Regions from separate parts of the Cellulosimicrobium sp. PMB13 genome, predicted to be linked through region 1. Evidence: riboswitches for the same ligand, from Rfam matches in the RefSeq annotation. Region 1 holds a riboswitch; each other region holds the start of a gene.
What was found. Region 1 has a riboswitch for thiamine pyrophosphate ahead of thiD (bifunctional hydroxymethylpyrimidine kinase/phosphomethylpyrimidine kinase). Riboswitches for the same ligand answer to the same signal wherever they lie in the genome.
Positions count from the first base shown of each region.

Region 2: another riboswitch for thiamine pyrophosphate. It lies ahead of V5D56_RS01485 (thiamine ABC transporter substrate-binding protein); the one in region 1 lies ahead of thiD (bifunctional hydroxymethylpyrimidine kinase/phosphomethylpyrimidine kinase).
Region 3: another riboswitch for thiamine pyrophosphate. It lies ahead of V5D56_RS13585 (ECF transporter S component); the one in region 1 lies ahead of thiD (bifunctional hydroxymethylpyrimidine kinase/phosphomethylpyrimidine kinase).

Region 1 is NZ_CP145910.1:2,855,641-2,860,047, reverse strand. It holds gene V5D56_RS12850 (quinone oxidoreductase family protein) at 1-684, shown strand, start outside; gene V5D56_RS12845 (hypothetical protein) at 681-959, shown strand; gene thiD (bifunctional hydroxymethylpyrimidine kinase/phosphomethylpyrimidine kinase) at 926-1,885, opposite strand; TPP riboswitch at 1,878-1,972, opposite strand; gene V5D56_RS12835 (YceI family protein) at 2,018-2,686, opposite strand; gene V5D56_RS12830 (SDR family oxidoreductase) at 2,819-3,709, opposite strand; gene pheT (phenylalanine--tRNA ligase subunit beta) at 3,706-4,407, opposite strand, start outside.
Region 2 is NZ_CP145910.1:283,896-288,302, reverse strand. It holds gene V5D56_RS01510 (hypothetical protein) at 1-103, shown strand, start outside; gene V5D56_RS01505 (hypothetical protein) at 201-1,604, opposite strand; gene V5D56_RS01500 (DUF4235 domain-containing protein) at 1,657-1,923, opposite strand; gene V5D56_RS01495 (PadR family transcriptional regulator) at 2,220-2,561, shown strand; gene V5D56_RS01490 (hypothetical protein) at 2,558-2,926, shown strand; TPP riboswitch at 2,933-3,036, shown strand; gene V5D56_RS01485 (thiamine ABC transporter substrate-binding protein) at 3,100-4,188, shown strand; gene V5D56_RS01480 (ABC transporter permease) at 4,293-4,407, shown strand, end outside.
Region 3 is NZ_CP145910.1:3,018,958-3,023,364, forward strand. It holds gene V5D56_RS13580 (ABC transporter ATP-binding protein) at 1-1,496, opposite strand, end outside; gene V5D56_RS13585 (ECF transporter S component) at 1,489-2,148, opposite strand; TPP riboswitch at 2,266-2,387, opposite strand; gene V5D56_RS13590 (hypothetical protein) at 2,607-3,050, shown strand; gene V5D56_RS13595 (hypothetical protein) at 3,047-4,342, shown strand; gene V5D56_RS13600 (Rv2578c family radical SAM protein) at 4,374-4,407, shown strand, end outside.

The sequences.
Region 1 (4,407 bases):
GAGGACGCGACCGCCGTCGCGCTGCAGGGCCTCACGGCGCACTACCTGTGCACGTCGTCGTACCCGGTGCGTCCCGGTGACCGCGTCCTCGTGCACGCGGGCGCCGGCGGGGTCGGGCTGCTCCTCACCCAGATGATCGTGGCTCGCGGTGGGCACGTGATCTCGACGGTCTCGACGCCGGAGAAGGCCGAGCTGTCGCGCGGCGCGGGCGCCGAGCACGTGATCGAGTACACCGCGCTCGGGGACCTGTCGCACGACCTCCCCGAGATCGTGCATGGTCTCACCGGTGGTGAGGGTGTCGCCGCGGTGTACGACTCGGTCGGCAAGGACACGTTCGACGCGTCCCTCGCGTCGCTGCGCCGCCGGGCGACGCTCGTGCTGTTCGGCGGGTCCTCCGGCCAGGTGCCGCCCGTCGACCCGCAGCGGCTCAACGCCGCGGGGTCGGTCTTCCTCACACGACCGAAGCTGGCCGACCACACGGCGACGCGCTCCGAGCTCGTCGAACGGGCGACGGAGGTGCTCGGCGCTGTCGCCGGCGGCACGCTGCGGGTGCGGGTCGGGGCCACCTTCCCGCTCGCCGAGGCCGCCGAGGCGCACCGCGCGCTCGAGGGGCGCGCCACCACGGGCAAGGTGCTGCTCGTGCCCGACGCCGCGGCGTCGGGCACCCCGGAGCAGGAGGCATGAGCTGGGACTGGGTCCCGGCGCGGCCCGGGGAGGAGGACGGGTCCGACGGCGGCCCCTCCCCCGCGCTGCGCCGGGCGGTGACGGTGCTGGCCGTCCTGTTCACCGGGGTGCTCGTCGTGTACTACCTGACGGTCGGCGTCCGGCAGGGCGAGGACCGGTGCGTCGCCGAACGGCCGGAGGGGGTCGCCGCGAGCCAGGTCGACTCACGCTGGCGGTGGTGGCCGCCCGGCACGGAGTGCGTCTACCCGACCGGGACCGAGGTCGCGCGCGCCTGAGACGCGGCGGAGCCGGCAGCCTGCACCTCGACCGGCACGTCGACCGGTGAGGTCGCGTACAGGTGGTCGACCGGTCCGCGTCCCGACCCGACCTGCAGCGCTACCCCTGCGCGCAGCGCCCCGGTGAGCCACTCCTTCGCGTCGCGCGCCGCCTCCGGCCAGCCCGCGCGCTGCGGGCGCAGCGCCGCGAGCGCCGCGGAGAGCGAGCACCCGGTGCCGTGCGTGTGCGGCGTGTCGACGCGTTCGGCGTCGAACGTCGTCACGCGACCCGCGCCGCCGTCCGCAGAGCCGGGCTCCACGAGGGCGTCGGGTGACGTCGCGCCGGTGAGGTGCCCGCCCTTGAGCAGGACCGCCGTCCCGCTCGCCGCGACGAACGCGCGCGCCTGCCCGAGCGCCTCGTCCCACGTCGTCGCGACCGGCGTCCCGGCGAGGACGGCGAGCTCGGGCAGGTTCGGCGTGACGACGTCGGCGCGCGCCGCGAGGTCGCGCACTCCCTGCTCGGCGCCGGCGTCCAGCAGGCGGTGGCCCGAGGTGGCGACCATGACCGGGTCGAGCACGACGTACGGGGCGCGCTCCCCGGCGCCACGGCGGAAGGCACCGAGGTCGTCGAGCCACGACGCGATCTCGCGCGCGTTCGCGGCGTCCGCCACCATCCCGATCTTCACCGCGTCGATCTGGACGTCGTCGGAGACCGCGTCGAGCTGCTCGCGCAGGAACACCGGACCCGGGACGTGCACGGACCGGACGCCGTGCGTGTTCTGCGCGACGAGCGCGGTCGTCACCGCCATGCCGTACGCGCCGTGCGCGCAGAACGCCTTGAGGTCGGCCTGGATGCCCGCACCGCCGGTCGGGTCCGTCCCGGCGACCGAGAGGACGCGCGGACGCGAGGGCCGCGGGGCAGGTGAGGTCGTGGAGGCGAGCGTCATCGCCGGACATCCCTTCGCTAGTACGAGCTAGATCAGGTTCGACGGGTGTGATCTCAGCCCTGTCCCAGGGCACCCCGTGTCGGTCCGCTCATGCTAGCGGTGCGGCACGCCGTCGCGACGCGCCGTCCGTCCTCACTCCTGGTGGATCGCCTCGCCCGCGATCTCGAGCGACACCTTCTTGCCGACGAGGAACCCGCCGGTCTCGAGGATCACGTTCCAGACGAGTCCGTAGTCCTCGCGGTCGAACTCGCCCGTGGCGTGGAAGCCGAAGATGTCGCGTCCGTACGGGTCGCGACGCGCGCCGCCGTAGCGCATCCTCAGGTCGATCGGGTGGGTGACGTCGCGGATCGTCAGCAGGCCGCTCACGACGAAGTGCCCGGCCTCGGCCGGAGCGGTGCGCTCCGTCGCGACGGTGGCGCGCTCCGGCGACCGGTTGCGCAGCCGCGCCCACGCGAGGATGGCGTCGTCCTGGCTCCCCTGCCAGCGGACGCCGGTGCTGCGGAAATCGAGCGTCGGGTAGGTCTCGACGTCGAGGAAGTCGGCGCTGTGCAGGTGCACGTCCCGGTCGGCGTTGTGCGTCGTGAGGCTCGCGGAGTCGATGCTCGCTGACACGGCCGAAGCGAGCGGGTCCTCCCCGACGAGGATCGTCGCGCTCGCCCTCGTGAACTCGCCGCGCACGGGCGAGACCATCATGTGCTGCCCGGCGAACCCGACGCGCTTGTGCGCCTCGTCGAGGACGTACGTGCCCGCGTCGGGGACGGTCATCCCGTTCCACTGCCGCACCGGTCGTGTGCTGGTCATCCGTCGCCCTCCGGAGGTCCTGTCGAGCCGCGACCGCGTCGAATGGCACGGTGTTGGTCGAGTGTCCAGAAGAGCATCCCGGATTGTTAGGTGAACATTCAACTAATCCGTGGGTGACCTTGCGTACAGCCGTCAGCGGGCGGGCAGCTCGCCGGGCATCGGGTCGTCGTCGCCCCAGCGCGTCACGCGCAGCCGGCGACCGTCCGGGCCGGGCACCACACGCTCGTCCCGGGCGGCGTCGTCGAGCGCGGCCTGCAGCGAGGCGGGCGAGTCGTGCGTGACGCGGACGAACGACCCGGAGAACGCGTCGAGCCCGCCCCCGGCGATCGCGACGACCATCTCGACCGTGCGCTCGACCGGGGTCCACTCCGTGCGTCCCTGGTGCATGACCATCGAGCCCGTCATGTCCGTCTGCACGACGCCGGGCGCGACCTCGAACGTGCGCAGCCCCCGGTCGTACCCCGAGCGGTGCAGGTTCGCGCCGAGGCGCAGGAGCGCCGTCTTGCTCGCGTTGTACGCGCTCGCACCGACCATGTCGTGCGAGCCCGCGCCGCTGTTGAGGTCGACGACGCGGCCGCCGCCCCGCGCGATCATGCCCGGGACCACGGTGCGCGCGAGCAGGAACGGCCCGCGGACGTTCGTCTCGAGGATCGCCCACCACTCGTCGGGGTCCGCCTCCCACAGCGGCACCTCGGCGTCGACCCGGCCCGCGTTGTTGACGAGCAGGTCGATCCCGCCGATCTCCGCCTCGGCTGCTGCGACGGCCGCGGCCACCGCCCCGGCGTCGGTGACGTCGGCCGTCACGACGACGGCGCGGCCACCGCCCGCGGCCGTGACCTCGTCCGCCACGTCCTGCAGCCGCGCGGCATCGCGGGCCAGCAGCGCGACGTCGAGCCCCGCGGCGGTCAGACCGACGGCGATCGCCCGGCCGATGCCGCGCGACGCCCCGGTGACCAGCGCCGTGCGCGCGGGCGCGACGGGCTTCCCCGCCACGCCCGCGTCGGCGCGGGTGCCGGTGCTCATGCCCGCAGCTCCGCCCCGACGCGCTCGCGCGCCGCCTCGACCGCACCCGCGCGGACGCGCGCGACGTCGTCGGCCGTGAGCGTCCGGTCGGCGGCCCGCAGCCGGAGCGAGAACGCGAGCGACTTGCGCCCCTCACCCACCTGCTCGCCCGTGAAGACGTCGAACAGCGTGAGGTCCTCGAGGAGCTCGCCCGCGCCGGCGGCGACCGCGGAGCGCAGCGCCTCGGCGGTGACGTCGTCGGCCACGACGAACGCGAGGTCCTCCTTCGCGGCGGGGAACGTCGAGACGGGCGCCGCGACGAGCGGCTCAGCGCTCGACCCGGCGAGCAGCGCGGAGAGGTCGACCTCGAACGCGACCGACCGCGCGGGCAGCCCGAGGTTCTCGAGCGCCTTCGGGTGCAGCTCGCCCGCGTGCCCGACGACCGTCCCGTCGGCGAGCGCGAGGCGAGCGCAGCGGCCCGGGTGCCACGGGGCACGATCGGGGTCGGCGGTCACGACGACCTCGACACCGACGTGCTCGGCGACGAGCCGGGCGGCGTCGAGCGCGTCCGTCCAGTCGGCGGCACGCCCCTCGCCCCACCAGCCGGCGCGCTCGCGCCGGCCGACGAGCACTCCTGCCACGTGGCGCGGCTGGTCCGGCACCGCGGCCGCGAGCGCCGCGAGCTCGTCGTCCGTCGGGCGCACGCCCGGCGGGAGCGA
Region 2 (4,407 bases), 2.0 Mb from region 1:
CGCCACGCAGTACTTCCTCACGCCCGACGACGCCGAGCCCGCCGAGGTGCGCCTCGTCGAGCCGGAGCTCCTCCCGGACTACTGGTCGCTCTCCGTGCGCTGATCGCGAGGTTGAGGTGTCCAGGGTCACCGAGATAGCGATGTACGGGCACAGCACCCAGGTTCTGGGCGCCGTACGTCGCTATCTCGGCCGTACGTCGCTATCTCGGCCGTGCGTCGCTGTCTCGCGGCGCGCGCTGCGCACGACGGGTCCGCAGCGCCGACGGCAGCCCGAGATTCGCGAGCAGGGCGTCGGCCGCGGCGGCGAGGAGCACGGTCGTGAGGACCTGGACGACGACGGTCGCGACGGTCTCGAGCGGCCCGATCACCGCGCGCCACACGACGACCCCGGGCTGACCGAGAACGGCCTGGGCGGCCGTGAAGACGACCTGCTCGGCCAGAGTGAGCAGCGCGAACGCGACGCAGAAGAGCAGCACCGCGCTCCACCGGCTGCGCCACAGCATGCCGAGCGCGCCGACGAGGCCGCCGAAGCGCCGGCCCGGGTCGAGCATGAGCTCCCACGCCTTGCGTGCGCCGCTCGCGCCGAGCGTGCGGTTGAACCGGTCGACGACGCGGGCGGTCCGTCCCCCGGCGTCGGCCGGCGCGTGCACGGGGTCGACGACGTCGATCGCCTCTACGCCGTAGACGATCGTGCCGAGCGTGAGCCACGCGAGCGGGACCACGAGCCCGGTGACGATCCCGGCGAGCAGGAGCGACGTCGTCGGGCCGAGGGCGTCGACCAGCGGCCGGAGGAGGTCCACGCGCGCGACGACGCCGTCCCACCACGTCGTCACCTCGACGACGACGACGCGTGAGGTCCACCAGTCGCGGACCTGCCCCACGACCGCCGTGACGGTGAACGCGCCGACGACGATCCACACGACCTCGCAGTACCCGGCGGCGATGCGCACGGCAGCCGTGCGGGCGCTGCGCCGCGCTTCCCCGCCCGCCTCGACGACGCCCCGCTCCAGGCGCTTCGCGACGCGCTCGAGGAGGGTGCGGGCGAGCAGCGCGCCGGCCACGAGCAGCACGACGGTGAGCCCGAAGCCCTCGGGGACCGGGTTGGCGGTCTCGATCCCGGCACCCGCGGCGAACGCGTGGTCGAGCGCCGCCGAGTCGACGTAGGCCTGCCAGTCGGAGGACAGCCCGCCGTAGAACTCGTAGATGACGAGGTAGGGCACGAGCACCGACGCGATCGACCCGAGCAGCGCGCGCACCTCGATGCGGTCACGGTCGTCGCGCGGCTCGCGCCGCAGCACGTGCAGCATGACGACGATGCCGACGACCGTCGCGAGCGGCGAGAAGCACAGGACGAGCAGCCCCAGCTCGCCCGACGACGGCGCGACGGCGAGCGCGGCCCGCAGCGCGAGCTCGTGGGCGACCTGCGCGAGCACCGCCACCGCCACGAGGGCAGGCCAGTGCCGCGCGAGCAGGCGGCCTGCGTCCGCGAGGACGCGCAGGCCCGCGCGCAGCACCGACTCGTCGGTCGGTCCGGCGGCGTCGCTCGGGTCTGCGTCGGTCGTCGTCGACGCGGGGGGAGTGGTCATGGGGACGGGATCCGTCACGCGCGCCAGGGTACCGGGGCCTGGGTCACGGCGGGCCGGTCCCGGGGCCGGTTCAGGAGAGGAAGCGCGTCACGACGCGCTTGGCCTCCTTGCCGGCGAACCGGCGGGCGAGGACGCCGACCCCTGCGGCGACGGCGGCGAACGTGACGGCCGAGACGATGCCGACCTCCTCGTCGTCGAGGTCCTTCGGGGCGTCGTGCCCGGTGACCTTCGCCCAGACGACCGTGACGAGCTTCTGCGCCGCCCAGCCGGCCGCGAACGTCAGCGCGACGGTCCCTACCTTGACGGCGAGAGTGGCCTTCTCCTCGGTGTCTGCCACGGGTGCTCCTCCATCGGTCGGCGGCCCGGCGGTGCCCGGGTGTGCTGCGACCACCGTAGTAGGAAGTCCGGCGCCGGCGCGCGTGCGCCGTGAGATGCGAGAAGTTGTCCCGCGGGCGACGCCGGCCAGGACCACTTCTCGCATCTCGTCGGGTGGTCCTGCGCACCACGACCCAGGGCGCGTGCACGGCGCTTCCAGGGCCGCTCCCGTCCCGTCCGTGGTGTGGTCGATCCGCCGACCTATGCATCACGCAACAATAGGTAGAGATTCACACTAGCAAGCCCTACGCTTCCCGTATGGCGTCGACGGACACGGTCGAGAACGTGCAGCGGGCGGTGCTCCCGACCGCGGTGCTGTCCGCTCTCCAGGTGTCCCCGAACCACGGGTATGCGCTGGTGGCCCAGCTCCGTTCCGCAGGGTTCACCGGGGTGCAGGGCGGGACGCTCTACCCCCTCCTGCGGGAGCTCGAGCACCACGGGCTGCTGACGTCCCGCTGGGACGTCGACGGCTCGGGCCCGGCACGCAAGGTGGTCGAGCTGACGGAACGCGGCGCCCAGCGGCTGCGCGACGACCACGAGGCGATCCGTACGGTGCTGGCGCAGCTCGACGCGCTGGCGGACAGGGGGGAGAGGGCATGACGTACCAACGGGACCTGGCGTTCGCGCTGCGCCTTCGAGGCGTTGCGGAGAAGGACGTCGCCGACATCGTCGCGGAGGTGGACGCCCACGCGCAGGAGGGCATCGTGCTCGAGGAGTTCTTCGGGGCGCCCGACGAGTACGCCGCACGATTCCCCGAGGGACCCAAGCGGCTGCGCGACGCGGCGTGGTGGACCAAGGTCAGCGCCGTCGTCGCCGTCGTGTGGATCGTCGCCGTCACGGTGGTGGCTGCGCTCGGCGTCGACCTGCCGGTCCGGTTCGGCGTCATCGCCCTGTGGCCGGCGCTCGGCCTGATGGTGCTGGGCATGGTCGTCGACATCGTCTGGGCCCACCGCCGCCCGGTGTAGGCTCCACGGGAACGACAGGGGAGCTCCTGAGGAGCTGAGAGTGCGGACCACCGCAGACCCTCGAACCTGATCCGGTTAGCACCGGTGGAGGAAGTCGGGATCTCGATCACCCGTCCGCGTCGGCACGGCCGTCGCGTGCGGATGGACCCCTCCTGAACGTCCTGGGAGGACACATGCAGCACACCACCCGCCGTCGGGCGCCACGGTCCGGCCGGCACGTCACGACGGCGTCCCTCGCCGTGGTCACGCTCCTCGCGGCCGCCGCGTGCAGCGGGGGCGACGACGCGGCCGGGGGCGACGACGCGTCGTCGGGCACCGTGACCCTCGTGACGCACGACTCCTTCGCCGTGAGCGACGACGTGCTCGCCGCGTTCGAGGAGGAGAGCGGGCTCACCGTCGAGCAGGTCGCGCCCGGCGACGGCGGCGCGCTCGTCAACCAGCTCGTGCTCACGAAGGGATCGCCGCTCGGCGACGTCGTCTTCGGGATCGACAACTCCTTCGCGACGCGGGCGATCGACGAGGGCGTGCTCGACCCGTACACGCCCGCCGACCTGCCGGCGTCGGCCGAGCAGTACGCCGTGGGCGACGGCGAGCTCACGCCGGTCGACCTCGGCGACGTGTGCGTCAACGTCGACCACACCTGGTTCACCGAGCAGGGCGTCCCCGAGCCCGTGACGCTCGATGACCTCACGGAGCCCGAGTACCGCGACCTGCTCGTCGTGACCAACCCCGCGACGTCGTCGCCCGGCCTGGCCTTCCTCCTCGCGACCGTCGGTGCGTTCGGCGAGGACGGGTGGGAGCAGTACTGGGCCGACCTGCGTGCCAACGGCGTCAAGGTCGTCGACGGCTGGTCCGACGCGTACTCCGTCGACTTCTCCGGCGGCGAGGGCGCGGGCGACCGGCCGCTGGTCCTGTCGTACTCCACCTCGCCCGCGTTCACGGTCTCGGAGGACGGGACGTCGTCCACGACGGGCGCGCTGCTCGAGACGTGCTTCCGCCAGGTCGAGTACGCGGGCGTCCTCGCCGGGGCCGAGAACCCCGAGGGCGCGCAGCAGCTCGTCGACTTCCTCGTGAGCGAGACGTTCCAGGCCGACGTCCCGGGCCAGATGTACATGTACCCCGTCGACGACACCGTCGCGCTGCCCGCCGAGTGGGAGCAGTTCGCGCCGCTCTCCGACGATCCGTTCGAGGTGGCACCCGAGGACATCGACGCGCACCGCGACGAGTGGATCAAGGCGTGGACGGCGACGGTCGTCGACTGACCACCGCCCGGCCGCCTGCCGAACACGGGGTTGTCCACCGGTCTCGCCGGAATCCGGTGGGCAACCCCGTGCTCGGGGGTGGATGGTCCCGTGCTCGGCGCGGGGTGCTGTGGGGGGTCGCGGCGGCGGTGCCGCTCGCGTTCCTCGGCGTGTTCTTCGTGTGGCCGGTGGTGTCGCTCGTGGCGCGCGGGTTCGTGGGGTCCGACGGCGGCCTCGACC
Region 3 (4,407 bases), 160 kb from region 1:
CGGTCGGCGATCCGCGCGACGAGGGTCAGGTCGTGCGTGACGAGCGCGACGGCGCCCCCGCGGTCGGCGAGGTCCCGCAGGACGCGGCCGGACGCGTCGGCCTGGGCGCGGTCGAGGCCGAAGGTCGGCTCGTCCGCGAGCAGGACCGGGGGATCGAGCACGGTCGCGGTCGCGAGGGACAACCGGCGCTGCTCGCCGCCGGAGAGGCGGAACGGGTTCGCGTCGGCGAGGTGGCCGAGCCCGTACGCCGCGAGCGTCCGCGCGACGCGCTCGTCGAGGTCCGGGACGCCGGCGAGCCGCGGTGACCAGGCGACCTCGTCGCGGACGGTCCGCGCGAGGAGCTGGTGCTCGGGGTCCTGGAAGACCATCGCGACGGGCGTCGGTCCGGCCACGGTGAGCGTGCCGGATCGCGGTTCCAGCCCGGCGAGCCCGCGCAGCAGCGTGGACTTCCCGCTCCCGTTGGGCCCGACGACGGCGAGCACCTCACCGGCGCGCAGGTCGAGGTCGACGTCGTGCACGACCGGCGCCCCGGACCGGGTCACCGTGAACGAGCGGGCACGGAGCGCGACGCGTGCTGGGCCGTCGGCCGACGGGGCGGTGGGCGACGCGGCGGCGAGGTCGACGAGCCAGGTGTCGGTGACGTCGGAGCCGAGGGGGCCGGGTGCGCCGGCCGCCTCGAGCACGACGTCGAGAGGGAGCCAGCAGCCGAGCTCCACGAGCCGCTGCGCGTGCTCGCGCAGCACGACGCGGGTGGGGCCGTGCGCGACGACGCGTCCGGCGTCGTCGAGCACGAGCGTGGCGCCCGGCAGGTCGCCGAGCTCGTCGAGGCGGTGCTCGACCACGACGACGGTGCGGCGCCGCGCCGCGCCGTCGGCGGGGAGGGAGCCGTGGGCCAGCCGCGAGACCACGCCGCCGACCTCGCGGGCGCCCGCGGGGTCGAGGAGCGCGGTGGGCTCGTCCAGGACGAGCACCGCGGGATCGGTGACGAGCGCGGCGGCGAGCGCGACGCGCTGCGCCTCGCCGCCGGACAGCGCGTGGGTCGACCGTGCGCGCAGGTGCGTGGCCCCCACCGCGGCGAGGGCGTGCGCGGATCGCTCGTCGATCGTGGCGGGGTCGGCGGCCCGGTTCTCGAGAGCGAAGCGCAGCTCGTCCTCGACGCGGCCGAGGCACAGCTGGTCGCCGGGGCTCTGCTGCACGAGACCGACGTCCGCGGCCAGGCGCGCCACGGCGACCTCGCGCGGATCGTGGCCCGCGACCTCCACGTCGCCGGTCACGTGGCCGGGCAGCGTGTGCGGGACGACGCCGGTGAGCACGCGCAGCAGCGTCGACTTGCCGCACCCGGACGGTCCGACGACGAGCAGCCCGGTCCCCTCGGCGACGTCCACGCTCACGTCGTCGAGGACGGGGACGCCGTCGTGACCGACGCCGACGGACAGGCTCCGCGTCCGTACGGCCACGGTCCCCGGTGCCGCTGGACGTCGGCCGGTCTCAGCCACGGCGCGACTCGATCGCGAACGCGTCGAGGACGCCGGTGCGCGCGAGCGCGTCGCCGAGCAGGCGCGCCGCGATCCCGCACAGCAGCACGCACGACACGACCTGGATGCCGAGCCGGAGCGTCGCGTAGTCCTGCCCGAGCCACCCGAACCGGACCGCGTTGAACGCGTACGTGACGAGAGCAGCGCTCACGCCGGACGCGACGAAGACCCACCACCCGTAGCGGCGGTAGCGCGTGAGGGCGAAGGGCAGCTCGGCTCCCGCACCCTGCACGAGCCCGACGAGCAGCAGGAGCGGTCCGGCGGGCGAGGCGAGGAACACGACCTCGACGAGCGCGGCGAGCGTCTCGGTGAGGATCCCGACGCCCGGCTTGCGCACGATGTACGTCGCGAGCGGTCCGACGACGATCCAGGCGCCGGCGAGCACGTTCGCGGCGAGGTCGGCGAGCGGTCCCATCGCCAGCTGGAGCGGCGCCCAGAGCTGGACGAAGGCCCAGTACACGAAGCCGAACACGACGCCGAGGACCGCGACGAGCACGGTCTCGTGGAGCGTCAGGCCGCGGCGCCGTCGGGGCGCTCCTGGCCCGGGCGTGACGGGTCGTGCGGTGGGTCGTGCGGTGGGCCGTGTCGTGGGTCGTGCGGTGGGCTCGGTCATGCGGGTCCCTTCGTCGGGCCGCGACGGGTGCACGACGGCGCGTCCCGACCCTCTGCGCGCGCACGTGCCCCGCTGCACGGCCGTGCGGACCCGTGCGGGCGCGTGCGGGCGCAGGGGACGGTGACGTCGGCCCTGCTCCCTTCGCTGGTACGAACCAGATCAGGTTCCACGGGTCTGCCGGTGGGACACGGATGTCCGGCCGGCACTCTCAGCGCTCGTGCGCTCCCCGGGGGCGTTCGGGCCGACCCTAGGGCCTCCTCCTCGCGAGGACAATCCCGTCGTCTCACGGTGCGGGACGCGTCGCCCGGTCCTCGGCGAGCGGTGTGAGAGGGTGCGACCGGCGAGACGCGCGGGGACGGTCGGTACCGACCGGCGCTCGGGCGGGCGCGTCGCGGACGACCCCGGCCGGGCGACCGGACGCCGGGGGTGGTCCAGATCTCCGACGACGAAGGAGCACGATGAGCGAGGACAACGACCCCGGGCTGGTCGCCGAGCTGGACCGCCTCGACCAGGCGGTCAGGGCAGCGCCCGCCGGCGACACGACGGCGCAGATCGCGCTGTGGCGGCAGACGACCCGCTTGACGACGTGGTTCTTCATCGCGCGAGGCTCCGCCGACCGGCCCAGTCCCTACGGCGTCGCGTCGGCGCAGGGGCCGATGATCTGTCTCTACAGCAGCGCCGCTCGCGCGCGCGAGGCCGCTCGTGCCCTGGGCCTGGTCGGCGCGGAGGGTGACGAGGCGCCGCTGATCGGCGTGCCGGTGCCGGCGGCGATCGACTATCTCGCCTCGTTCGGTGCCGTCGGCGTGGTCGGTGTGACGCTGGACCACCCGCGGATCGGTCACCACGTCCCGCTGGCGAACCTCGCCGTGCTCAAGGGGTGGGCGGACGAGGCGACGCGGTGAGCGAGGTCGACGACGCGGTCGAGCGGAGCCTGGACCTCGCCTGGGAGCTCTTCGCGGCCCAGCCGACGCATCCTCGGGTCGCCGAGCTCGCGCTGCAGGTGCTCGCCGCCCAGCCCGAGCGCAGCGGCGTGTCCCTGCTGCTCGGCAGCCACCGTGAGGTCTGTGGCGAGACCGACGCGGCCCGGCGCCTCTACCTCGACGTCGCCGGGCGTCGCGACGCTCAGTTCGTCAACGCGGCCCGCGCGCTGAGGCACCTGGCGTTCGCCGAGGACGACCACCCCGAGGCGCTGCGGTGGGCGAACACGGTGCTGCGAGAGGACCACGAGCAGTGGGACGACTGGATGGAGCTCGGGGCCGCACTGGCGCTCGGCGGCGAGCACGAGTCCGGCTGGTCCCAGCTCGACGACGCGGTCGAGCGGTGCGCGCGGACGGCGCCGGACGAGCTGCCCCGGGCGCTCGGGCAGCGCGCCGTGCACCTGCTGCGGACCTACGCGCCGGTCGACCGGTTCGTCCGCGCGGCCGAGGAGGCGATCCGGGCCGAGGCGGCGAGCCCCTGGGTCGCGCTCATGCTGGGGTGGGCCTACCTCCTGCAGTACCGCTTCGACGACGCCGAGCGGCTCGGGCTGCGCCTCCTCCGGGAGAACCCGACCGAGGACCTGTTCCAGAACCTGGTGGGGACCGCCCGGACGCTGCAGGGAGTCGTCGAGAACGCCGACGCGGAGGGTTACACCCTCGAGGACATCCGTCGCTCCGGGGTGCTCGAGACGGCGTGGCGCGAGCTCCGTGACCAGGAGCTCGGCACCGACCTGCGCTCCGCTCTCGCCGCGCTGGACCAGGTGATGCCCGCGGACCTGCGCGCGACGCTGCGACCCGGCGCGTCGTTCGGCGACGAGGCGGAGACCGAGCACATCGGCGCGATGGCCGCCGAGGCGCTCCTGACCTGGCACGACGGTCAGCGGCCCGGCTCCGGTGCTGTGTGGGGTCAGGCCGAGCCGTTCCGCCTGATGTCGGCGGCGGAGGTCGTCGCCCTGTGCACGGAGATCGAGGCGGACCCCGCGGCCCATCCGGACTGGCCCGAGGACGAGGCGGGGGAGCAGGTGATGACCGACGACGCCGGGGCCTACCTCGTGGTCGTCGCGTTCGGAGCGCTGGTCAGGCGTCGCCCCGGGTACCCCGAAGAGGCCGTCGCGCCGTCGATGGCCGACTGGGTCTGGGACCGCGTGGCCGAGCTCGGGGGCCGCGACCCGCGCCCGACCCCCGTGCGGGACCGAGGGTCCGCTCCGGCGCCTTGACACGAGTTCGAACACCTGTTCGAATCAGGGGGTGAGGTGGGACGGACAAGCGATCGGCGCGGACG